One region of the Streptomyces sp. NPDC002176 genome, then DNA from elsewhere that is predicted to be linked to it. Evidence: riboswitches for the same ligand, from Rfam matches in the RefSeq annotation. Region 1 holds a riboswitch; each other region holds the start of a gene.

Region 1 (7,795 bases):
CCCGCTCGCTCCAGTCCACCGCCGGACTGGCCACCGGCGTCCTCGTCTACGGGGTCGCCTTCGGCGGCATCGCCGCGCTCGCCTTCTGCTTCGCGCTCGGCCGCGTCGGCCGCTTCGGCCCCCGAGCGACCGCGCTGCTGCTGTCCGGCACCGCGCTGCTCGCCGTGTACGTGGTGCCGTTCCTGAAGTACCCGGCGAACCCGCCCTCGGTCGGCGACCCGGACACCATCGGCAAGCGCACCACGCTGTACTTCCTGATGATGGTGCTCAGCGTGCTGCTGGCGGTCGGCGCCACCCTCCTCGGCAAGCGGCTCGCCCCGCGCCTGGGCAACTGGTACGCGACCCTCGTCGCCGTGGCCGCCTTCGCCCTGCTGACCGGGCTGGCGTACGCCTTCCTGCCGGTCGTCAACGAGGTGCCGGAACACTTCCCGGCCACCCTGCTCTGGCGGTTCCGCCTCTCCGCGCTGGCCATCCAGACGGTGCTGTGGGCCGGATTCGGGCTGCTCTTCGGCGAGTTGGCCGAGCGGCTGCTGAACCCGCACCCCGTGGCGGCACGCGACACGGGCCGGGCGGTCGCCGCCTCCCACTGAGTCGAAGGGCCCCCGGAAATCCTCCGGGGGCCCTCTCAGTCGGCCGTGAGCGGGCGTCCCAGCCGCAGGTTCCACCGCCCGGCCCGCCCCGACAGCTCCGTCGCGGTCAGCGGGGCCACGTCCAGCCGCCAGAACGCCTCGGCGGGCAGCCCCAGCGCGTGCACCACGGCCGCCCGCACCACGTCGGGCTCCACGACGGCGACCGTACGGCCCTCGGGCACCGACTCCAGCCAGCGCCCCACCCGCGCGCACACCGCCCGCACCGACTCCCCGCCCGGCGCCGCGCACTCCGGGTCGGCCAGCCACCGGGCCACCGCCTCCCCCTCGGCCGCCGCGACCTCCGCCAGCGCACGCCCCCGCCACCGCCCGGCGTCCAGCGGCGCGAGTTCCGCCGCCACCACACCCCGCAGCCCCAGCGCCTCGGCCGTCTCCCGGCACCGCGCACCGGGCGACAGCACGACCCGCGCCGCCTCCGGCACCGCTCCCGCCGCCGCCCGCGCCCGAGCGGCGCCCGCCTCGTCGATGGACGAGGACCCGTCGTAGAACCGGGCCTCCCGCAGCGCGACCCCGATCGCGGGCGGGACGAGCACCAGCCGACTGGTCACCCGGACAACCTCCTGATGATGAGAACGCGTCCCGGCCCCGCAACGGGGCCGGGACGAACGGACGGTCGGACTAACGCAGTTCACCCCGCACGGTACGGGCCGCCGTCACCAGGTTCTCCAGCGACGCCCGCGTCTCCGGCCAGGCGCGGGTCTTCAGCCCGCAGTCCGGGTTCACCCACAGCCGCTCGGCGGGGATCGCCTTCAGCCCCGTACGCAGCAGCTCGGCCGCCTCCTCGGCGCTCGGCACGCGCGGGGAGTGGATGTCGTACACCCCCGGACCCGCCTCGCGGGGGTAGCCGTGCGCGGCCAGTTCGCGGGCCACCTGCATGTGCGAGCGGGCTGCCTCCAGGCTGATGACGTCGGCGTCCAGGTCGTCGATGGCCCGCACGATGTCACCGAACTCGGCGTAGCACATGTGGGTGTGGACCTGGGTGTCCGGCCGGACGCCCGCTGTGGTCAGCCGGAACGCCTCCGTCGCCCAGGCCAGATAGGCGGCCCGGTCGGCGGCGCGCAGCGGAAGCGTCTCGCGCAGAGCGGGCTCGTCCACCTGGATCACCGAAGTGCCCGCCCGCTCCAGGTCGTTCACCTCGTCGCGCAAGGCGAGCGCGACCTGCCGGGCGGTGTCGCCGAGCGGCTGGTCGTCGCGGACGAAGGACCAGGCGAGCATGGTCACCGGCCCGGTCAGCATGCCCTTGACCGGGCGGTCGGAGAGCGACTGGGCGTACGTCGTCCAGCGGACCGTCATCGGCTCGGGGCGGGAGATGTCGCCGATCAGGATCGGCGGGCGGACGTAACGGGTGCCGTAGGACTGGACCCAGCCGTGCTGGGTGGCGAGGTAGCCGGTGAGCTGCTCGGCGAAGTACTGCACCATGTCGTTGCGTTCGGGCTCGCCGTGCACCAGCACGTCCAGGCCGGTCTTCTCCTGGAAGGAGATCACCTCCTGGATCTCCGCCTTGACGCGCTCCTCGTACCCGGTTGTGTCGATCCGGCCCGTCCGCAGGTCCGCGCGGGCGGTGCGCAGTTCGCCGGTCTGCGGGAACGAGCCGATCGTGGTGGTCGGCAGCAGCGGCAGGCCGAGGTGGGCCCGCTGGGCGGCCGCCCGCTCGGGGTACGGCTGGGCGCGGCAGGCGTCGGCGTCCGTGACGGCCTTCGCGCGGGCCCGGACGGCCGGGTCGCGGGTGATGGGGGAGCCGGTGCGGGAGGCCAGGTCGGCCCGGTTCGCGGCGAGTTCGGCGGCGATCGCGTCCGTGCCGCGCGCCAGGCCCCTGGCCAGGGTGACGATCTCGGCGGTCTTCTGCCGGGCGAACGCCAGCCAGCGCAGGATCTGCGGCTCGATGTCCCGCTCGGGAGTGGTGTCCAGCGGTACGTGCAGCAGGGAGCAGGACGCGGCGACGTCGACCCGGTCGGCCAGCCCGAGCAGGGTGCCCAGGGTGGCGAGGGACTTCGACAGGTCGTTCGCCCAGATGTTGCGGCCGTTCACGACCCCGGCGACCAGCCGCTTGCCGGGCAGCCCGCCGACGGCGGCGAGCGCGTCCAGGTTGGCGGCCGCGGCCTCGGTGAAGTCCAGCGCCAGCCCCTCCACCGGCGCCTTCGCCAGCACCGGCAGCGCCTCGCCAAGACGGTCGAAGTAGGAGGCGACCAGCAGCTTCGGCCGGTCGGTGAGCGCGCCCAGGTCACGGTAGGCGCGCTCGGCCGCGTTCAGCTCGGCCGGGGTGCGGTCCTGCACCAGCGCGGGCTCGTCCAGCTGCACCCACTCGGCCCCGGCCGCGCGCAGATCCGCCAGCACCTCGGCGTACACCGGGAGCAGCCGGTCCAGCAGGGTCAGCGGGTCGAAGTCGGCGGGGACACCGGGCGCGGGCTTGGCCAGCAGCAGGTAGGTGACCGGGCCGACCAGCACCGGCCGGGCGGCGAGGCCCAGTGCGAGGGCCTCCTTCAGCTCCGCGACCTGCTTGGCGGAGTCGGCGGAGAACACCGTGTCCGGGCCCAACTCGGGCACCAGATAGTGGTAGTTCGTGTCGAACCACTTGGTCATCTCCAGCGGCGCGATGTCCTGCGTACCGCGCGCCATGGCGAAGTAGCCGTCCAGCGCGTCGGCCTCGACGGCGGCCCGGTGCCGCTGGGGGATCGCGCCGACCATCACGGTGGTGTCCAGCACGTGGTCGTAGGCCGAGAAGTCGCCGGTCGGGACCTCGTCGATGCCTGCTTCGGCGAGCGCCTGCCAGTTGACGCGGCGGAGGTCGGCCGCGGTGGCCCGGAGGGCGTCGGCGGTGACGTGGCCCTTCCAATAGCCCTCGATCGCCTTCTGCAGCTCCCGGCCCTGGCCCTGACGCGGGTAGCCGTACACGGTCGACCGTGCTGCCGCGGCTGCGGACTTCGGTGTCACGGAGATCTCCTTCACGAGATGAATCCCTGAGGTCCCGGCGACGGAACGAGTACGTGAAGGGGTGACGGCCAGGCGGCCCGGCCCGCGCGACGCGGTGGTCCGTCCTGTTGCGTACGCCGACCCGCCCTCGAGGTCACCGGAACTCCGCACGCGAGCGGGTCGCGCACGGGCAGATGGCAGGTCTTCGGACTCACGGGCGCGTCCTCACCAGGAGGACACCTACTGGCCGTCGCTTCCCAGGTCCGTGCGTCGGACCCAGTGCGTATGACGGCGGTCGTTCCCGCTCACCGCTGCGGGGCAGTCCCGGATTCCCACCGGGTTCCCTCTTACGACACCCCGTCTGGCGGACGGGGCGAACCAGCTGCACAGGTCAGCCTACGGGCCATGACCGGCCGCCGCCGGTACCGTCCGGCATTCGGATGGTGATCCGGGCCACGCGCACCGCGGTCACCCGGCCGCCGGGCCCAGTTGGGCCAGCGCCGCCGTGACCAGCGCGGCCGTGCCGGTGTCCAGGGTGAGGCGGACGCTGGGCAGGTAGCGGGGGGAGTGGTTGTTCGGCAGGCTCCGGAACTTCTCCGCCGGACCGGTGCCGGGGGCCGCCGCCCACTGGGTGGGGCCGACCGAGCCGAGCATCCAGTAGGCGCCCCGGATGCCGGGGCGGCCGTGCAGATGGCCGCCCGCGCCGGTGAGCAGCGGGAAGTCCTCGGTCGCCGCGGAGGCGGGCCAGCCGGTGACACGGGACGCGCCGAACGCCCCCTGGTGGGCGGCGCGGACGGCGGCCGTGACACCCGGATCGGGGCGGGTGACGCCGGAGCGGGTCAGCTCGCGCACGGTGACCCGGGGCGGCAGCCCGGCCGACGCGGCCTCCGCGCGCACCACCCGCTCCACCGCCGCCGTACCCCGCACGAGCGCCGCCTCCGAGAGGGCGCGGACGGTGACCCGCAGCTCGGCGCGGGTGGCTATCACGTTCCCGGAGCGCCCGGTGTCCCCGGCCCGGAGCGAGGACGCGGTCACCACCAGCCGCTCGGCCGGGTCCGTCTCGCGGGCGGCGACAGCGGGGAGCCGGGTCACCGCACCGGCCGCCGCGAGCAGCGGATCGGCCGTCAGATGCGGGGTGGCCGCGTGCCCGCCGTCCCCCTCGAACACCACCTCCAGCGTCACACTGCCCGCCATCAGCGGCCCGTCCGCGTGCGCCACCATCCCGGCCGGGAACGCGGCCGTGTGCTGGGCGAGGACCACGTCCGGCGCGGTGATCCGGTCGTACAGGCCGTCCTCCAGCATCGCCCGGGCACCGCTCAGCGTCTCCTCGGCGGGCTGCCCGACCACCAGCAGGGTGCCGCGCCAGCGGTCCCGGTGCCCGGCGAGCCAGCGGGCCGCGGCGGCCGCGCAGGCCAGATGGGCGTCATGGCCGCAGGCGTGCATCACCGGCACCGGCCGCCCGTCCGGACCCGGCGCGGTCGCGGTGCTGGCGTACGGCACACCGGTCTCCTCGGCCACCGGGAGCGCGTCCAGCTCGGCGCGCAGCAGCACGGCCGGGCCGTCGCCGTTGACGAGTTCGGCGGCGACCCCGTGCCCGCCGACCCCGCGCAGCACACGGAAGCCGTCTGCCGTCAGCCGGTCCGCGAACACGGCGGCGGTGCGCTCCTCCGCGCCGGACAGCTCGGGGTGCCGGTGCAGGTCGAGATACAGCTCGGCGGTGGACGCCAGCAGGGCGTCCAGACCGGGCGGCACACCACCGCCCACGGTCACGGACGGACGGGACTGGTCGCTGCTCACGGCGGGGACTCCAGAGGGTTGTCGTACGGGGGTGTCAGCGAAGTGACAGCCATCGGTAAGGGAGTTGGTGTCGGACGCGCGTAGAAAGGGAGGTGTCCGGGGGGATCGCTCCTCCGGCAGGTTCAGCGCACCACCGGACGGGGCCGTCCCGGCCGGCAGCAGGCCACCTGACCCGGAAGGAGCCATCATGGCTGACAACAACCTCGCCTCCCTCGCCCAGGAGATCCTGGACCTGGAGTCGGAGACCTTCGAGATCACCGACTACTCGGACGCCAGCGAGGTCATGCTCGGTTCGTCGACGAGCTGTTCCTCCACCAGCACCTGCTCCAGCACCACCAGCACCACCTCCTGCACCGCCTGATCCAGGCGTTCGCACCCACGGTCCCCGGTCCGCCTCGGCGCGCCGGGGACCGCCGGTGTGCGCGGGGCCCTTGACGGCCCGCGCGCCGACGAGCAGAACGCCTGCCCCGCTCACGGGAACGGATGCGGCACCCGCCGCAACTCCTCCTCCGTGAGCGGCGCCGCGACCATGCCCGCCCGGTACGGCGCGGTACGCAGCCTCGGCATGGCGAGCGCCCGCTGCCTGAGCCAGCCGAAGTCGATCGGCAGCAGCCCCGGAGCCAGCGTGGCCACCGTACGCAGCCCCATCCGGCGCTGCTCGGGCGTGGTCTGGTCGACGGCGATCACCTCGCAGCCCGCCTCGCCCAGCAGGTTCCGCACGAGGAGCAGGTCGTCGCGGAGGTCGCCGGTGCGCGGCCGCCGCTCCTCCCACCCGGCGAACAGCTCGTCGAGCGGAGCCGTGCGGGGCGGCTTCAGATAGCCGGTGGCGTGGACGCGCATCGCGGGCAGCCCGAACAGCGCCGCGTGGTCCGGGAGCCGCTTCACCAGGTCGAAGTCCTCGGCCATGGCCGTGAGTTCGGCGGGGCGTTCGGCAACCTGGCCGGGCAGGTGCGGGATGTAGGTGAGGATCTCGGAGACCGCCGACTCCACGGCCGTCTCCGGGTCGAAGGAGGCGCCCGCCGCGAACGCCAGCGAGCCCGGCGCGTCGTCGCGGCGCACCGCGAGCCCGGTGACGACGGGCACCGGGAGGTCCACCCGGTTGTCGAAGACGTGCACGTCGTAGCCCTGGAGCGCGGCCCGTGCCACCATCGCGCGTACGCTCGGTGAGCGCACCGAGTCCAGGTCGATCTCGGGCAGCGGCAGATCGCCGTACCAGCCGAGCAGGAAGGCGTCCCGCTCGATGAGTTCGAGCAGGCCGAAGAACACCGCCTCCTCCCAACTGCTGCCGGTGGCACAGCCGTTGGAGCACTCGAAGACGAAGTTGTCGGCGGCGGTGCCCGCGCTGTAGTAGACCAGCCGGGCCGGGACCAGCACCGGGCGGCCGTCCCGCAGCGACCAGCCGGTGACCCAGGGGATCGGCCGGGCCGGGTCGAAGGGCTCGACCATCGGGTCCTCGGCGTAGGTGCGCGGCTCGTACAGCCCGCACGTACGCGGATCGAGGGCGCGGTCGCCCAGCTCCTCCAGCGAGGCGGTCAGCACCGGCGCGCGGTGTCGGCGATGGGTGCCCGCGTACCGTTCCAGGCCCTCCAGGAAGGCCAGGTCGCGGCTGTCCGCGAAGGAGTTGGCCTGGCCGCTCCAGGTGACGTCGGTGAGACCGGCGTACCCCCGCATGAAGACGCTGCCCGCGACCGGCGCGGTGGTGGGGGAGGTGACGTCGATCCAGGTGCCGCCGCCGAGCACCCCGCACACCGGGTTGGCCAGGGCCTTCACCGGCAGCGGATGGTCCGACGCCCGGCGCAGCCGGTAGGAGTCCGGGCGCGGCTTGGGCAGCGGGCCCGGCGAGGGCAGTGTCGCCTCCTCCGCCGCGCGCAGCTCCGCCTCCTCGGTGAACGGACGGCAGTGCGGGCACATCGGCTCCGGCAGCAGCGGGAACGTCCGTACCCGCAGCGTCTCCAGGTCGACCTCGGTGACCTGGGGCAGCTCGGCGTCCGGGCCCTCGGCGGAGTGCCGGGCGGCGCCGGAGGCGATCAGCCGGTGCAGCGACCACACCGCGTCCACCGTGTGGTCCGGCAGCACCGGCCAGACCCCGGCCGCCGTGGTCTCCGTACCGGTCTCCAGCGCCTCCCGCTCGGTACGGGTGCGCAGCCGCTGCCGCCGCATCGCCAGACAGATCCCGCAGGCCGGACCGGCCGCCGGGGTGCCGCCCCAGGGGCCGAGCAGCACAGCCTGCGCGGTCAGATGCACGCTGGCCGGGCCGACGGGGAGCCCGGCCGCGCCGAGCACGTTGGTGTCGCCGATCCGGGACACGGCGGGCGCGGGCAGCCCGGCGGCGGTCGCGCGCACCGCCAGCCGGGCCTGGAGGTCCGCCCGCGCGGCCTCCAGAGCGGTCATCGTCGTCGTCATGTCCGGTTGCTCCAGCGGAAGATCCGGGTGGCGATCAC
Region 2 (7,795 bases), on a different contig from region 1:
GCTCCGCCCACAGCCCCCGGTCCGCCGCCTCCAGCAGGCGCTCGGTGATGCCGCGCAGGGCCCACGGGTTGGACTTCTTCATGAAGTCCTGGTTCTCCGGGTCGAAGACGTACTCGGCCGACAACTTCTCGTACATCCAGTCGTCCACCACGCCCGCCGTGGCGTCGTACCCGAAGAGGTAGTCCACGGTCGCCGCCATCTCGAAGGCGCCCTTGTAGCCGTGCCTTCTCATCGCGCTCATCCAGCGGGGGTTGACCACGCGGGCGCGGAAGACGCGGTGGGTCTCCTCGCCGAGGGTGCGGGTCTTGACCTGGTCGGGGACGGCCGAGTCGCCCACGTACGCCTCGGGGCTGGTGCCGGTCAGGTGGCGGACCATCGCCACCATGCCTCCGTGATACTGGAAGTAGTCGTCGGCGTCCGCGATGTCATGCTCCCTGGTGTCGACGTTCTTCGCCGCCACCGCGATCCGCTTGAACGCCGTCTCCATGTCCCCCCGCGCCGCGCGCCCGTCGAGCCCGCGCCCGTAGGCGTAGCCGCCCCAGACCGCGTACACCTCGGCGAGGTCCGCGTCGGAGCGCCAGTTGCGGGCGTCGATCAGGGGGAGCAGGCCCGCGCCGTAGGCGCCCGGCTTGGAGCCGAAGACGCGGGCCGTGGCGCGGCGGCGGTCGCCGTGCTCGGCGGTGTCCTCCTCGACGTGGGCGCGGACGTAGTTGGACTCGCCGGGCTCGTCCAGCTCGGCCACCGCGCGCACCGCGTCGTCGATCAGGCCGACCACGTGCGGGAACGCGTCCCGAAAGAAGCCGGAGATCCGGACGGTGACGTCGATGCGCGGGCGCCCCAGCTCGGCGAGCGGCACGATCTCGAAGCCGGTGACCCGCCGCGAGGCGTCGTCCCACACCGGGCGGCAGCCCAGCAGCGCGAGGATCTCCGCGATGTCGTCGCCCTGGGTGCGCATGGCGGAGGTGCCCCACACGGTGAGGCCCACCGACTTCGGGTACTCCCCGGTGTCGGCGAGATACCGCTGCACCAGCGAGTCCGCGAGCGACTGCCCGACCTCCCAACTCAGTCGGGACGGGATCGCCTTGGGGTCGACGGAGTAGAAGTTGCGCCCGGTCGGCAGCACGTTGACCAGACCCCGCGTGGGCGACCCGGAGGGCCCCGCCGGGACGTAACCGCCGTTCAGCGCGTGGAGGATGTGCCCGATCTCGTCGGTGGTCCGGGCGAGCCGGGGCACGACCTCCGTGCAGGCGAACTCCAACACCGCTGTGGCGTCCGCCAGTTCGAAGCCGAGTACCTCGTCCAGTACCGCCGGTACGGCCGCCCGGTCCCAGTCCCGCGCCTCCATGCTCTCGGCGATGCCCCGGCACAGCTTCTCCAGCAGGTCGATCGCGTCGGCGCCGGTGCGTGCCGGGCCCTCGGCCAGGTCGGTCAGCTCCACCGGCACCTTCACCGGGGCGCCCGGCTCGGCCAGCAACTCCTTCTCAACCAGCCCGAAATGCTCGGCCAGCGCGGCCCGCAGCCCCGGCAGGGCGTTGGCCTGGCCGCCCCACACCTGGGAGGCGCGCAGCACGGCGAGGACGAGGTTGACGCGGGCCTCGCCCTCGGGGCCGCCGCCCAGGATGTGCAGTCCGTCGCGGATCTGCACGTCCTTGATCTCGCAGAGATAGCCGTCGATGTGCATGACGAACGAGTCGAAGTCGTCGTCCTCCGGCTGCTCGTCCACATGCAGGTCGTGGTGCAGCTCGGCGGCCTTGACCAGGGTCCAGATCTGGGCGCGTACGGCCGGGGCCTTGGTCGGGTCCAGGTCGGAGACGAGCGCGTACTCGTCCAGCAGCTGTTCCAGCTTGGCGAGGTCGCCGTAGGTGTCGGCGCGGGCCATCGGCGGCACCAGGTGGTCGACGACCGTGGCGTGCCCGCGTCGCTTGGCCTGGGTGCCCTCGCCGGGGTCGTTGACGATGAACGGGTAGATCAGCGGGAGTTCACCGAGGACGGCGTCGGGGGCGCAGCCACGCGAGAGGCCGAGGCCCTTGCCCGGCAGCCACTCCATCGTGCCGTGCTTGCCCATGTGGACGACCGCGTCGGCGCCGAAGCTGTTCTCCAGCCAGCGGTAGGCGGCCAGGTAGTGGTGCGAGGGCGGCATGTCGGGGTCGTGGTAGATGGCGATGGGGTTCTCGCCGAAGCCGCGCGGCGGCTGGATCATCACGACGACGTTCCCGAACTGGAGCGAGGCGAGCACGATGTCGTCGCCGTCCACGTACAGGTTGCCCGGCGGCTCGCCCCACGCCTCCAGCATGGCGTCCCGCAGCTCGGGGTCGAGGGTGTCGAACCAGGCCCGGTAGTCCGCGAGCGGCACCCGGGCGGGCGCGGCGGCGAGCTGCTCCTCGGTCAGCCACTCCACGTCGTGACCGCCTGCCGCGATCAGCCGGTGGATCAACTCGTCGCCCTCGGACGGGTATTCGCTCACCCCGTACCCGGCGCCGCGCAGCGCGTCCAGCACCCGGACCGCCGAGGCGGGGGTGTCCAGGCCGACGGCGTTGCCGACGCGGGAGTGCTTGGTCGGGTAGGCGGTGAAGACCAGCGCGATCCGCTTCTCCGCGTTCGGCTTGTGCCGAAGTACCGCGTGCCGTACGGCGATCCCGGCGACCCGTGCCGCGCGCTCGGGGTCGGCGACGTAGACCGGGACCTCGTCCGGGCCAGGCTCCTTGAAGGAGAAGGGCACGGTGATGAGGCGGCCGTCGAACTCCGGGATGGCGACCTGCATCGCGGCGTCCATGGGGGACAGGGCCGCGTCCGAGGCGTCCCAGGCGGCCCGCGTGGAGGTGAGACAAAGGCCCTGCAGTACGGGCACGTTCAGGTCCGCGAGGGCGCCGATGTCCCACGCCTCCTCGTCGCCGCCCGCCGAGGCTGCCGAGGCGTGCGCACCACCGGCCGCGAGGACGGTGGCGACCAGGGCGTCGGCCCGGCCCAGCAGCTCGTACAGCCCGGCGTCCGCGTCGCGCAGCGAACCGCAGTACACCGGAAGGGCGTTGGCGCCGCGTTCCTCGATGGCCGCGCAGAGGGTGTCCACGAAGGCGGTGTTGCCGCTGAGTTCATGGGCCCGGTAGAAGAGCACGCCCACGGTGGGTCGGCCGGGCCGCTGCTCGTAGGTGCCGTGGAGCCCGAACTCCGGCATCCGGTGCGGCTCTTCGAAGCCCTCGCCGGTCAGCAGGACGGTGTCGGAGAGGAACCGGGACAGCTCCAGCAGGTTCGCCGGGCCGCCCTCGACCAGATAGCGCAGCGCCTCCGCGACGACCCCGGCCGGGGCGGTCGACTCGGCCATCAGCTCGGCGTCCGGCACGCTCTCGCCGCCCAGTAGCACCGTCGGCACCCCGGACGCCTTCAGCGCGGCGAGCCCGTCCTCCCAGGCCCGCTTGCCGCCCAGCAGCCGGACGACCGCGAGGTCCGCGCCGTCCAGGAGGGCGGGCAGGTCGGCGGCCGCGTCGACGCGGGACGGGTTGCCGATCCGGTAGTCGGCGCCGCTGGCGCGGGCGGCCAGCAGATCCGTGTCGGCGGTCGACAGCAACAACACTGTGGTCATGCGGGCGCTCCCGGTGGAATGAAGGGCAGTCCTGCGGGCGCGCCCGACTCGATGAGCCGCCAGAGCGCGTCCGTGTCCGCGTGGTGTTCGATCAGGTCGCCGAGCAGGTCGAGCTGCTCCTCGCGCAGCGCGGCGAAGGACGTGTCGGGGGCCGGGACGAAGCGGCGCCCGGAGGCGGCGGCGACCTCGCGCAGGAAGGCGCGCCGGAAGCCGTCCGACTCCAGCGAGCCGTGCCAGTGGGTGCCCCAGACCTGGCCGGTGCGGCAGCCGTCCAGGAAGGCGTCCCCGCCCAGCACCTCGGCGACCCCGTGATGGATCTCGTACCCCTCGACGGGCTCACCGAGGGCTTCCCCGACGGGCCGGGCGAGGGTCTTCTCGGGGTGGAACCGCACCCGCACCGGGAGCAGTCCGAGCCCCGGCACGCTTCCGGCGCGTGACTCGACGTCGTCCTCGATGTGCTTGCCGAGCAGCTGGAAGCCGCCGCAGATCCCGAGCACCGGACGCCCCTCGGCGGCCCGGCGCACCAACGCGTCCGCGAGGCCCCGCTCGCGCAGCCACTCGAGCGCCCGTACGGTGCCGCGCGTGCCCGGCACCACCACGAGGTCGGCGTCGGCCAGTTCCTCGGGCCGGTCCACGAAGCGGACGACCACGCCGGGTTCGGCGGCGAGGGCGTCCACGTCGGTGAAGTTGGACATCAGCGGGACGGCGCACACGGCGACCCGCAGCACGTCCTCGCCGTGCGGGGGAGCGACGGCCGACTCCCGTACGGTCCCGCGCAGGGAGACCCTGAGTCCGTCCTCCTCGTCGATGCCGAGCCCGTGCCGGAACGGCAGCACCCCGTAGGTGTGCCGTCCGGTGAGGCCGCGCAGCATGTCCAGGCCCGGTTCCAGCAGCGAGACATCGCCGCGGAACTTGTTGACCAGGAACCCGGCGATCAGCGCCTGGTCCTCGGGGGAGAGCAGGGCGACGGTGCCGAAGAAGGAGGCGAACACCCCGCCCCGGTCGATGTCGCCGACGACGAGCACGGGCAGCCCGGCGCCCCGCGCGACGCCCATGTTGACGATGTCGGTGCGCCGAAGGTTGATCTCGGCGGGCGAACCCGCGCCCTCACAGATCACCGCGTCATACGTGCCCCGCAACTCCTCCAAGCACTCCAACACCGTTCCCAGCAAAGCCTGTTGACGCCCGCCGTGATAGCCGCGCGCACTCAGCTCGCCCACCGGCCTGCCCAGCAGCACCACTTGGCTGCTGCGCTCGCCACCGGGCTTGAGCAGTACGGGATTCATCAGCGCGGTCGGCTCGGTGCGGCACGCCTGCGCCTGCATGGCCTGCGCCCGCCCGATCTCCGCGCCCTCCCGGGTCACGAAGGAGTTGAGGGACATGTTCTGCCCCTTGAACGGCGCCACCTTGACGCCCTGCCGGACCAGCCACCGGCAGATCCCGGCCGTCACGACGCTCTTGCCCGCGTCGGACGTCGTCCCCGCGACCAGCAGACCACCGCTCACCTGCCCCGCCCCCTTCCGATGAGGCGCGCGGCGACGGTGACGCCGAGCGCGAGCATGCCGACCCGGCGGGAGAGCCGTACGGCCCGCCCGATGTCGGCGACCTGCACCGGCCGCCCGGTGCCGTTGAGTACCGGCCGGTGCTCGACCCGGCCGCCGTAGGAGAGGGTGCCGCCCAGCCGGACGCCGAGCGCGCCCGCGAACGAGGCTTCCACCGGGCCCGCGTTGGGGCTCGGATGCCGATGCGCGTCCGCCCGCCAGGCCCGTACCGCCCCGCGCGGGTCGTCCCCGGCGAGCACGGCCAGTACGGCGGTCAGCCGGGCGCCCGGCCAGCCCGCCACGTCGTCCAGCCGGGCGGAGGCCCAGCCGAAGCGGCGCAGCCGGGGCGACTTGTGCCCGACCATCGCGTCCAGCGTGTTCACGGCCCGGAAGCCGAGCAGCCCCGGCACTCCGGCGAGCGCGCCCCACACCAGGGCGCCCACCACGGCGTCGGAGGTGTTCTCCGCGACCGACTCCACGACGGCGCGCGCGATCGCGTCGGCGTCCAGCGCCTGCGGGTCGCGGCCGCACAGATGCGGCAGCCGGGCCCGCGCGGCCGTCAGGTCGCCGCGCTCCAGGGCGCGGCCGACGGTGGACGCCTCGCGGGCGAGCGACGTACCGCCGACGACGGCCCAGGTGGCGGCGGCCGTCAGCGCGGCGGAGCCGGTGAAGGAGGGGCGTACGGCGCGTGCGGCCACGGCTCCGAGCGCGGTGGCGCCTCCGGCGCACACCAGGGTGTGCAGCGTGCCCCAGCCGCGGTGGTCGTGCCACAGCGCGCGCTCCACGCGCCCGGCGGCCCGCCCGAAGGCGGCGACGGGGTGCATGCGGTGGGGATCGCCCAGGAGGAGATCACCGAGGAGTCCGGCGGCGGCACCGTACGCGTACGAGCGATCGGCGCCCATCGGCTAGCTCGCCGTGGGCGTGCCGGTGTTCCTGGTGCGGGTTCTCGGGCGACGGCCGGGCATCACGGTAGTCCTCACTCAGGGTGTCCACGCCCTGGTTCGACGAGACCGGCGACGAGAGTTCCTGGCTCCCGGGGACTTCTCCCCGGTGACAGTGGCGGGACCGCGCCGGATTCGCACCGGCTTCCTCTGCTGTCGCCGTACATGGCCCGCGAAGTCCACCACGTGCCCGGAAGGGCCGTCAACCTGCCTGTGACCTGCGGGAGAAGAGTGTGTGGAGCCCCACACCGGCACCGGTGGGAACAGCGGAAGGCCCCCGCGCGGCACATGCCGTGCGGGGGCCTCACCGGGACGCGGGTGCTAGGCGACGATCAGGTAGAAGCCGTAGGCCACCGCCGCCGCGCAGGCGGCGAAGCAGGCGTAGGCGCCGGTCACCGCGAGCGGGGCCGAGCCGCCCGTGGCGGCGGCGCGCTCGCGGCGGGCCAAGCCGCTGACGCCCAGGGTGAACAGGCTCACCAGGGCCACCGTGACCACGAGGCTGACGCCGAAGACGGAGCCGAGGGCCGCCCAGTCGATCTTCATGGGGATGTTCCTCCAGTTGCCGGGTGGTCAGACCCGGGCGGACGGCGCGGTGGTGGCGGGGGTGTGCTCGGTCGTGCGGGACTCGGCGGTGGCGGCCGGGATGGTGGCCGTCAGGTCGTCCGCGACGATGCCCACGGGGGGCGGCGTGACCATGGCCATCGCGGTGGTCACCACACCGGCGGGCTCGGTGTACTCCTCGGCGGTGACGTGGGTGTGGTCGATGACCTCGCGGCGGGAGATCTTCCAGATGGCGAAGCTGGAGCCGATCAGGAAGAGCGCGACGAGCCCGGTGCCCCAGTCGCCCAGGCCGGTTACGGCCTCGGCGCCCGCGCCGACCAGTGCGGCGGCGGGCAGGGTCAGCGCCCAGGCGACGAACATCCGGGTGGCGGTGGACCAGCGGACCACACCGCCCTTGCGGCCGAGGCCCGCGCCCATCACCGAGCCGGAGACGACATGGGTGGTGGAGAGGGAGAAACCGAGGTGCGAGGAGGCCAGGATGGCGGTCGCGGCGCTGGTCTGCGCGGCGAAGCCCTGACGGGGCTCCAGGTCGGTCAGACCCTTGCCCATGGTGCGGATGATGCGCCAGCCGCCGATGTAGGTGCCGAGCGCGATGGCCAGACCGGCGGAGAGGATCACCCAGGTGGGAGGGTTGGAGCCGGGGGAGAGGGCGCCGCCCGCGATCAGCGCGAGGGTGATGATGCCCATGGTCTTCTGCGCGTCGTTGGTGCCGTGCGCCAGGGAGACCAGGCCGGCCGAGGCGATCTGGCCCGCGCGGTAGCCCTTGCGGGTGGCCTCGCCGTCGCCCTGGCCGCCGATGCGGTAGGAGAGGCGGGTGGCGAGCATCGTGGCGAGACCCGCCACGATCGGCGCGGCGACCGCGGGGAGCAGCACCTTGGTGACCAGCATGTCGCCGTGGACGGCGCCGAAGCCCGCCGAGGCGACGGTGGCACCGACGAGGCCGCCCATCAGGGCGTGCGAGGAACTCGAGGGCAGGCCCACCAGCCAGGTCAGCAGGTTCCAGAGGATCGCGCCGGTCAGGGCCGCGAAGATGACCTCGGGACGGATGCCGGTCTCGTCGACGAGACCCTTGGAGATCGTGTTGGCGACCTCCACCGAGAGGAAAGCGCCCACCAGGTTGAGCGCGGCGGACATGGCCACCGCGACCTTGGGCTTGAGAGCGCCGGTCGAGATGG
Region 3 (7,795 bases), on a different contig from region 1:
GCCTGCTGGACGGGGATGGTCTTGGCCTCCGGGGCGCGGCCACCGGCGGCACGGGCGATCCGGGTCGCCGGGCGCGAACGCAGGTAGTACGTGGTCTTCAGACCCGACTTCCAGGCGTAGGAGTACATCGAGGAGAGCTTGCCGATGGTCGGCGTCTCCAGGAACAGGTTCAGCGACTGCGCCTGGTCGAGGAACGGGGTACGGGCGGCGGCCATGTCGATCAGACCGCGCTGCGGGATCTCCCACGCCGTGCGGTACAGCTTCCGCACGTCCTCCGGAATCCACGCGAAGCCCTGCACCGAGCCGTTGGCCTCGCGCAGCTCCTCACGGGTCCGGGCGTCCCACACGCCGAGGTCCTTCAGCTCCTGCACCAGATAAGCGTTGACCTGGAGGAACTCACCCGACAGCGTCTCGCGCTTGAACAGGTTGGACACCTGCGGCTCGATGCACTCGTACACACCCGCGATGGACGCGATGGTGGCCGTCGGCGCGATCGCCAGCAGCAGCGAGTTGCGCATGCCGACCTCGGCGATCCGGGCGCGCAGCGCGGCCCAGCGCTCGGGCCAGGTCAGCTCGACGCCGTAGTGGTCGGGGTGCAGCACGCCCTGGGCGGTACGGGTCTGCTCCCAGGCGGGGAGGGGGCCGTTGCGCTCGGCGAGGTCGGCCGACGCCTCGTAGGAGGCCAGCATGATGCGCTCGGCGATCCGGGTGGACAGCGCCTTCGCCTCGGGGGAGTCGAAGGGGACGCGCAGCTTGAAGAAGACGTCCTGCAGACCCATCGCGCCGAGGCCCACCGGGCGCCACTTGGCGTTGGAGCGGCCCGCCTGCTCGGTCGGGTAGAAGTTGATGTCCACGACCCGGTCGAGGAAGGTCACGGCGGTGCGGACGGTCTCGTCCAGCCGCTCCCAGTCGATGTCCCCGTCCACCACGAAGGCTCCCAGGTTCACCGAGCCGAGGTTGCAGACCGCGGTCTCCCCGTCGTCGGTGACCTCGAGGATCTCCGTGCACAGGTTGGAGGAGTGGACCACGTTGCCGGGCAGCGCCGTCTGGTTGGCGGTGCGGTTGGCGGCGTCCTTGAAGGTCATCCAGCCGTTGCCGGTCTGCGCGAGGGTGCGCATCATGCGGCCGTACAGCTCGCGGGCGGGCATGGACTTCTTCGCCAGGCCCGACTCCTCGGCCTTGCGGTAGGCCGCGTCGAACTCCGGGCCCCACAGGTCGACCAGCTCGGGCACGTCGGCCGGGGAGAACAGCGACCAGGGCTCGTCGGCGTTGACCCGGCGCATGAACTCGTCCGGAATCCAGTGCGCGAGGTTCAGGTTGTGCGTACGGCGCGCGTCCTCACCGGTGTTGTCGCGCAGCTCCAGGAACTCCTCGATGTCGGAGTGCCAGGTCTCCAGGTACACCGCGGCCGCGCCCTTGCGCCGCCCGCCCTGGTTCACCGCGGCCACCGAGGCGTCCAGCGTCTTCAGGAACGGCACGATGCCGTTGGAGTGCCCGTTGGTGCCCCGGATCAGCGAACCCCGGCTGCGGATGCGGGAGTAGGACAGGCCGATGCCACCGGCGTGCTTGGAGAGGCGGGCGACCTGGTGGTAGCGGTCGTAGATCGAGTCCAGCTCGTCCAGCGGGGAGTCCAGCAGGTAGCAGGACGACATCTGGGGGTGCCGCGTACCGGAGTTGAACAGGGTGGGGGAGGACGGCAGGTAGTCCAGGCGGCTCATCAGGCCGTACAGCGCGGCGACCTCGTCCACGGCCGGGGCGCTGTCGTTCTCCGCCAGGCCGCTCGCCACGCGCAGCATGAAGTGCTGGGGCGTCTCGATCACCTTGCGGGTGAGGGGGTGGCGCAGCAGATAGCGGCTGTGCAGGGTGCGCAGGCCGAAGTAGCCGAACCGGTCGTCGGCGCCGGTGTCGATCAGGGCGTCGAGGCGGGCGGCGTGCAGCGCCACGAAGTCGGCGGTGCGGTCGGCGACCAGGCCCTCGCGGTGGCCCACGGTCACCGACTCGGTGAAGCACGTCACGCCCTGCGAGGCGGCCTCGGCGCGGATGGAGAGGGTGAGCAGCCGGGCGGCCAGCCGGGAGTAGGCGGGGTCCTCCGAGATCAGACCGGCGGCGGACTCGGTGGCCAGCTCGCGCAGTTCCGCCTCGTCGGCACGCGCCGACCGGCCGCGCAGCGCGGCGGCCGCGACCCGGCCGGGGTCCGCGTCGGGGAGGTCGGCGGTCAGCTCGGTCAGGGTCCGCAGCAGCGCGGCCCCGGGACCGTCGTTCTCCACAGGGGCCTTCGTCGCCGGGGTGGCTGAAGCCGGGTCGGCAGGCGCGATGGTCACGTGGGGCTCTCCCTCGCTGGGCACGGGGACCTGGCGGAGGGTATGAGGAGGCACGAGCGCGCACGGCGTCGCGTCCACCGGCCCACTCCACGAGGCCCGGACGTCTTCGAGCACCCGGGCCGGACGGCCGGGCGCGCCGCTGTCGACAGGTCCTCGGACTGACGCTGGCGTGCACGAAGCACGCAAGTACACCGTTGCGGGACAGTTCCGGATTCGCACCGGATTCCCCTGCGACGACAGCGAGCACGAGCATACATCTAGTGCCGGGCTGTCGCGTCACCCCCAGATGTTGTGTCTGTTGTGTGTTCCGGTGGCTTCAAAGGGTCAACTCGTAGGTGAGCAGGGCGAGGTCCAGCAGGTCCGGCAAGGGGTTCCAGTCGCGGTGTGGGGTGCGGTGGAAACCGAGGTGTTCGTAGATGCGGTGGGCGGCGTGCATCGTCGGCTGGGTGGACAGGACGAGGCTCCGGCAGCCCTCGACGGCCCGTGCCCGGTCCACGCAGGCCCGTACGAGCGCCTCCCCGGCTCCCTGGCCCCGGCCGGCGCGTGCGACCGCCAGCATCCGGATCTCGGCCTCGCCCGGACCGGCGATGTCGGCCATGGGTCCGCCCGCGGGGACGAAGGTGACCCCGCCGAGCAGCACGCCCCCGCGCTCGGCCACCAGGATCTCCGCGGCGGCCGCCCGCCCGGCCACGTCCCGCAGCTCGCCGAGGTACGCGTCGCTCTCACCGAAGTCCAGCAGCCCGTCCTGCAGATACGCCTGGGCGGTGATCTCGCCCAGGGCGGTGTACTCGGCGGGCTCGGCGGGTCTGATGCGAAGGTCCATGCCCGGGAGTCTGTACGACGACGGGCCGCCGTCGCTCTCGCTTCACGGCGGCCCGTGGCCGGGGTGGGGCGGGTTCCCCTAGTGGGTGCTGCCCGCCGTCGCCGGGGGCAGCTCGACCTCGACGCCGGGGTCGCCCGCGTCGGCCGTGTAGTCCTCGGGCCTGGTCTCGTCGATGCCGTCGGGGGCCTTCACGGCCTTCAGGACGAAGGTGCCGATCACCGTCACCACGACGTTCAGCACGAACGCCGTGAGGCCGATGTAGCCGATCTCACCGATGCCGGGGATCTCCTTGGCCGAGCCGCCGAAGTGCTTCTGCGTCGGCGAGGCGACCCCGTAGGCGGCGAGGGTGCCGTAGAGCATGCCGACCGCCCAGCCCGCCAGCAGCGCCCAGCGGTGGAACCAGCGGGTGAACAGGCCGCCGACCAGGGCCGGGAAGGTCTGGAGAATCCAGATGCCGCCGAGCAGCTGGAAGTTGATCGCCACCGTCTTGTCCATGGTGAGGACGAAGACCAGCGCGCCCACCTTCACCAGCAGCGAGACCAGCTTGGAGACCTTGGTCTCCTGCTCGGGCGTCGCGTCGGGCTTGATGAAGTCCTTGTAGATGTTGCGGGTGAACAGGTTCGCGGCCGCGATCGACATGATCGCCGCCGGGACCAGCGCGCCGATGCCGATCGCCGCGAAGGCCACGCCCGCGAACCAGTCCGGGAACATGTTCTCGAACAGCTGCGGGATCGCCAGCTGGCCGTTGGTGACCTTCACCCCGGCCGCGATCGCCATGAAGCCCAGCAGGGCCAGCAGGCCGAGCATCAGGGAGTACAGCGGCAGGATCGTGGTGTTGCGCCGGATCACGTCGCGGCTCTTGGAGGAGAGGGTCGCGGTGATCGAGTGCGGGTACATGAACAGCGCGAGCGCCGAGCCCAACGCCAGCGTGGCGTAGGTCCACTGGCCCGCCGGGGCCGGGACGATGCCGCCCGCACCGGCCGCCGCGTACTTCTCGCCCGCCTTGGCGAAGATCTCGTCGAAGCCGCCCAGCTTGATCGGGATGTAGATGATCGCCACCGCGATGACGATGTAGATCAGCGTGTCCTTCACGAACGCGATCATCGCCGGGGCGCGCAGACCCGAGGAGTAGGTGTAGGCCGCCAGCACACCGAACGCGATCAGCAGCGGCAGGTCCTTCACGAACCAGTTGGTGTCCTCACCGCCGCCCACGCCCATCACGTCCAGCACCGCCTGGATGCCGACGAGCTGGAGCGCGATGTACGGCATGGTCGCCAGGATGCCGGTGACCGCCACCGCCAGCGACAGCCCCTTGGAGCCGAACCGGCCGCGCACGAAGTCGGAGGTGGTGACATAGCCGTGCCGGTGCGAGACCGACCACAGCCGGGGCAGGAACGTGAAGATCAGCGGGTACACCAGGATCGTGTACGGCACGGCGAAGAACCCGGCCGCTCCGGCCGCGTAGATCGCCGCGGGCACCGCGACGAAGGTGTACGCCGTGTACAGGTCGCCGCCGAGCAGGAACCAGGTGATCCAGGTGCCGAACGAGCGGCCGCCGAGGCCCCATTCGTCCAGCGAGTGCTCGTTCTCGGCCTTGCGCCAGCGCGAGGCCAGGAAGCCGAGGACCGTGACGGCCAGGAAGAAGAAGACGAAGACGCCGAGCGCCACGCCGTTGACGCCGTCCTTCACTTGGAGACACCCCCGCTCCGGGCCTTGCGGGAGCGCTGGTCACGCTGCCACAGCTGATAGGCGGTCACGGTGAGCGAGGTGGACACCAGCACCCACAGCATCTGGTACCAGTAGAAGAACGGGATGCCGATGAGCGTCGGGTCCACCTTGGAGAACGAACCCACCCACAGCATCGCCACGAACGGCGCCACGAGGCACAGGCCGATGACCACGCGGACCGGTGTCACCACCGGTGGCCTCACTTCGGAATCTTCGGGCATGCTGCGGCTCCGTCCCCTCGTTGATCACTGCGTAATGCGCACGCAATCTAGGTGACGGCACGGCGGAGCGGAACCCCTCGTCCGGGTATCGATATGACGATGTGAGCTGGTGGGGGCGCAGGAGAGCGGCGGGGAAGCGGAACCCGTCAGTCCTGTGGACGCCTGAGCCGCGCCACGAACTTGTAGCGGTCGCCCCGGTACACCGAGCGCACCCACTCCACCGGCTGGCCCTCGCGGTCCACGGAATGCCGGGACAGCAGCAGCATCGGCAGCCCCACGTCGGTGCCGAGCAGGCTCGCCTCGCGCGGGGTGGCGAGCGAGGTCTCGATGGTCTCCTCGGCCTCGGCCAGGTGGACGTCGTAGACCTCGGCGAGCGCGGTGTAGAGCGAGGTGTACTTCACCAGCGAACGGCGCAGCGCGGGGAAGCGCTTGGCGGAGAGGTGGGTGGTCTCTATGGCCATCGGCTCGGCGTTGGCCATGCGCAGCCGCTCGATGCGCAGCACCCGGCCCCCGGCGCTTATGTCCAGCAGTCCGGCGAGGCGGTCGTCGGCTGCGATGTAGCCGATGTCCAGCAGCTGCGAGGTGGGTTCGAGGCCCTGGGCGCGCATGTCCTCGGTGTAGGAGGTGAGTTGCAGCGCCTGGGCGACCTTGGGCTTGGCGACGAAGGTGCCCTTGCCCTGGATGCGTTCGAGCCGCCCCTCGACCACCAGCTCCTGGAGCGCCTGGCGGACGGTGGTGCGGGAGGTGTCGAACTCCGCGGCCAGCGTGCGCTCGGGCGGGACCGGCGTGCCCGGCGGAAGCGTCTCCGTCATCTCCTGGAGGTGCTTCTTCAGACGGTAGTACTTGGGCACGCGCGCGGCACGGACGGTCGCGCCGGCCTCGTTCTCCGCCCTGCTGACGTCGGTGCTCATCGCTGCCTTCCCGGCTCCGGATGCCGATGGCGACCGACATCGCCATCGGTCACGGCTCACATCGTGGCACGGCCGCGCGCGGCCGGTTCACCCGCACGCTCCGTGATCTCCCTGTATACCGCCGCACCCCCGGTTGGTCTAGTCCACCGGTGCGGAGTGGGCCGGTGGTCCACCGGAACTGGTCCGTCCGATCTGTCGGTTGCGCAATGAAAGGTCCCTGCATATCTCGGTCGCGTCACGGACGCCCGGACCCCACCTGAACACCCTTGACAGCCCTTTTGGTCTGGGCCAAGCTCCCGGTGCTGGTCTACACCATTGGTCCAGTCCCGGCTCCGAGGGCGGTACGACGCGCAAGTGTGACACCGCGGGGAGGCAGGGGGGTTGTGGGCATCCCTGAGGAGGATGGCGTGAAGCGCAGACTGATAGCCGCGATCGGTGTCGCGGGCATGATCGTCTCCGTCGCCGCGTGCGGCAGCGACGACAGCAAGGGGGGCGACAGCGACCAGCTGACCGTCTGGCTCACCGTCGACGCGCAGAACAACTGGCCGGACCTGGTCCAGGCCGCCGACTCCGCCGTGATGAAGAAGCACCCGGACCTCACGATCAAGCACGAGTACTACGGCTGGCCGGACAAGAACGCCAAGCTGGACGCCGTCCTCGCCACCGACAAGGCCCCCGACGTGGTCGAGATGGGCAACAGCGAGATGCTCGGCTACATGGTCAAGGGCGCCTTCGCCCCGGTCGACCCGGCCAAGTTCGCCGCCTCCGACGCCTGGCTCGACGGTCTGAAGACCTCGGTCACCTACGACGGCAAGACCTACGGTGTGCCGTACTACGCCGGTGGCCGCGTCGCCAACTGGCGCAAGGACGTGGCCGCTTCGGTGGGCGTCAAGACCCCGCCGAAGACCTACGCCGAGCTGACCTCCGCCCTGGACAAGATCCAGAAGAAGGAGGGGGACAAGTTCAACGCCTGGTACCAGCCCACCCGTGACTGGTACGCGGCCATGTCCTTCGTCTACGACGCGGGCGGCTCCATCGCCAAGGAGGACGGCGGCCAGTGGAAGGCGAACCTGTCCTCCCCGGAGTCCGTCAAGGGCCTCACCGCCTTCAAGCAGGTCGTCGACACGTACATGCACGGCGACAAGACCAAGGATGAGTCCGACCGTTACCTCGTCTACGGCCAGGGCAAGTCCGCCATGATCTTCGCGGCGGCCTGGGAGGGCGCGACCTCCGCCGACCCGAAGAACGACAAGACCGGCAAGCTCAAGGACAACCTCGAGAACTTCGTGATGCCCGGTCCGTCCGGCAAGAACATGCCGGTGTTCCTGGGCGGTTCCGACCTCGCCGTCCCGGTGAAGTCGCACAACCAGGACGTCGCCGCCGAGTGGATCAACGCCTTCACCGGTCCTGCGGGCCAGAAGGGCCTGATGGCCAAGGGCAACCTGCCCAACAACAAGACCGACCTCGCCACCCTGAAGAACGACCCGGCGACCGTCGTGCCGGCCACCGCGGCCGAGTCCAACTGGTTCGTGCCGATGGCGCCCGGCTGGGGCCAGGTGGAGAAGGCGCAGGTCCTGCAGACCATGCTCCAGCAGATCGGCACCGGCAAGAAGTCGGTCCAGGACGCCGCCAAGGAGGCGGACGCCGCGATCGACAAGGTCATCAACACCAAGTGACCCGGGTGCGCCGCGCGGGCCTTCGGGCCCGCGCGGCGACCGCCGTACCGCCTGCACAGGACTTCAGGGATCGCCGAGGAGCGCGATGAGTGCCGCAGACACGACCACGCCTGCA

Evidence for each region. A riboswitch is a leader RNA that binds a small molecule or an ion and turns the genes downstream of it on or off. The one in region 1 is predicted to bind cobalamin.
Region 2: another riboswitch for cobalamin. It lies ahead of ACI2LY_RS14075 (cobalamin biosynthesis protein); the one in region 1 lies ahead of metE (5-methyltetrahydropteroyltriglutamate--homocysteine S-methyltransferase).
Region 3: another riboswitch for cobalamin. It lies ahead of ACI2LY_RS10495 (ribonucleoside-diphosphate reductase subunit alpha); the one in region 1 lies ahead of metE (5-methyltetrahydropteroyltriglutamate--homocysteine S-methyltransferase).

The regions. Positions count from the first base shown of each region.
Region 1 is NZ_JBJDQW010000001.1:159,813-167,607, reverse strand. Features, by position in the region: gene ACI2LY_RS00715 (CbtA family protein) at 1-590, shown strand, start outside; gene ACI2LY_RS00710 (histidine phosphatase family protein) at 626-1,195, opposite strand; gene metE (5-methyltetrahydropteroyltriglutamate--homocysteine S-methyltransferase) at 1,266-3,578, opposite strand; cobalamin riboswitch at 3,736-3,955, opposite strand; gene ACI2LY_RS00700 (amidohydrolase) at 4,026-5,354, opposite strand; gene ACI2LY_RS00695 (thiazolylpeptide-type bacteriocin) at 5,542-5,715, shown strand; gene ACI2LY_RS00690 (TOMM precursor leader peptide-binding protein) at 5,826-7,757, opposite strand; gene ACI2LY_RS00685 (ABC transporter permease) at 7,754-7,795, opposite strand, start outside.
Region 2 is NZ_JBJDQW010000003.1:55,161-62,955, reverse strand. Features, by position in the region: gene cobN (cobaltochelatase subunit CobN) at 1-3,577, opposite strand, end outside; gene ACI2LY_RS14080 (cobyric acid synthase) at 3,574-5,082, opposite strand; gene ACI2LY_RS14075 (cobalamin biosynthesis protein) at 5,079-6,020, opposite strand; cobalamin riboswitch at 6,118-6,250, opposite strand; gene ACI2LY_RS14070 (hypothetical protein) at 6,381-6,602, opposite strand; gene ACI2LY_RS14065 (anion permease) at 6,630-7,795, opposite strand, start outside.
Region 3 is NZ_JBJDQW010000002.1:499,402-507,196, reverse strand. Features, by position in the region: gene ACI2LY_RS10495 (ribonucleoside-diphosphate reductase subunit alpha) at 1-2,321, opposite strand, end outside; cobalamin riboswitch at 2,448-2,597, opposite strand; gene ACI2LY_RS10490 (GNAT family N-acetyltransferase) at 2,638-3,144, opposite strand; gene mctP (monocarboxylate uptake permease MctP) at 3,223-4,833, opposite strand; gene ACI2LY_RS10480 (DUF3311 domain-containing protein) at 4,830-5,093, opposite strand; gene ACI2LY_RS10475 (GntR family transcriptional regulator) at 5,240-6,004, opposite strand; gene ACI2LY_RS10470 (extracellular solute-binding protein) at 6,412-7,680, shown strand; gene ACI2LY_RS10465 (carbohydrate ABC transporter permease) at 7,766-7,795, shown strand, end outside.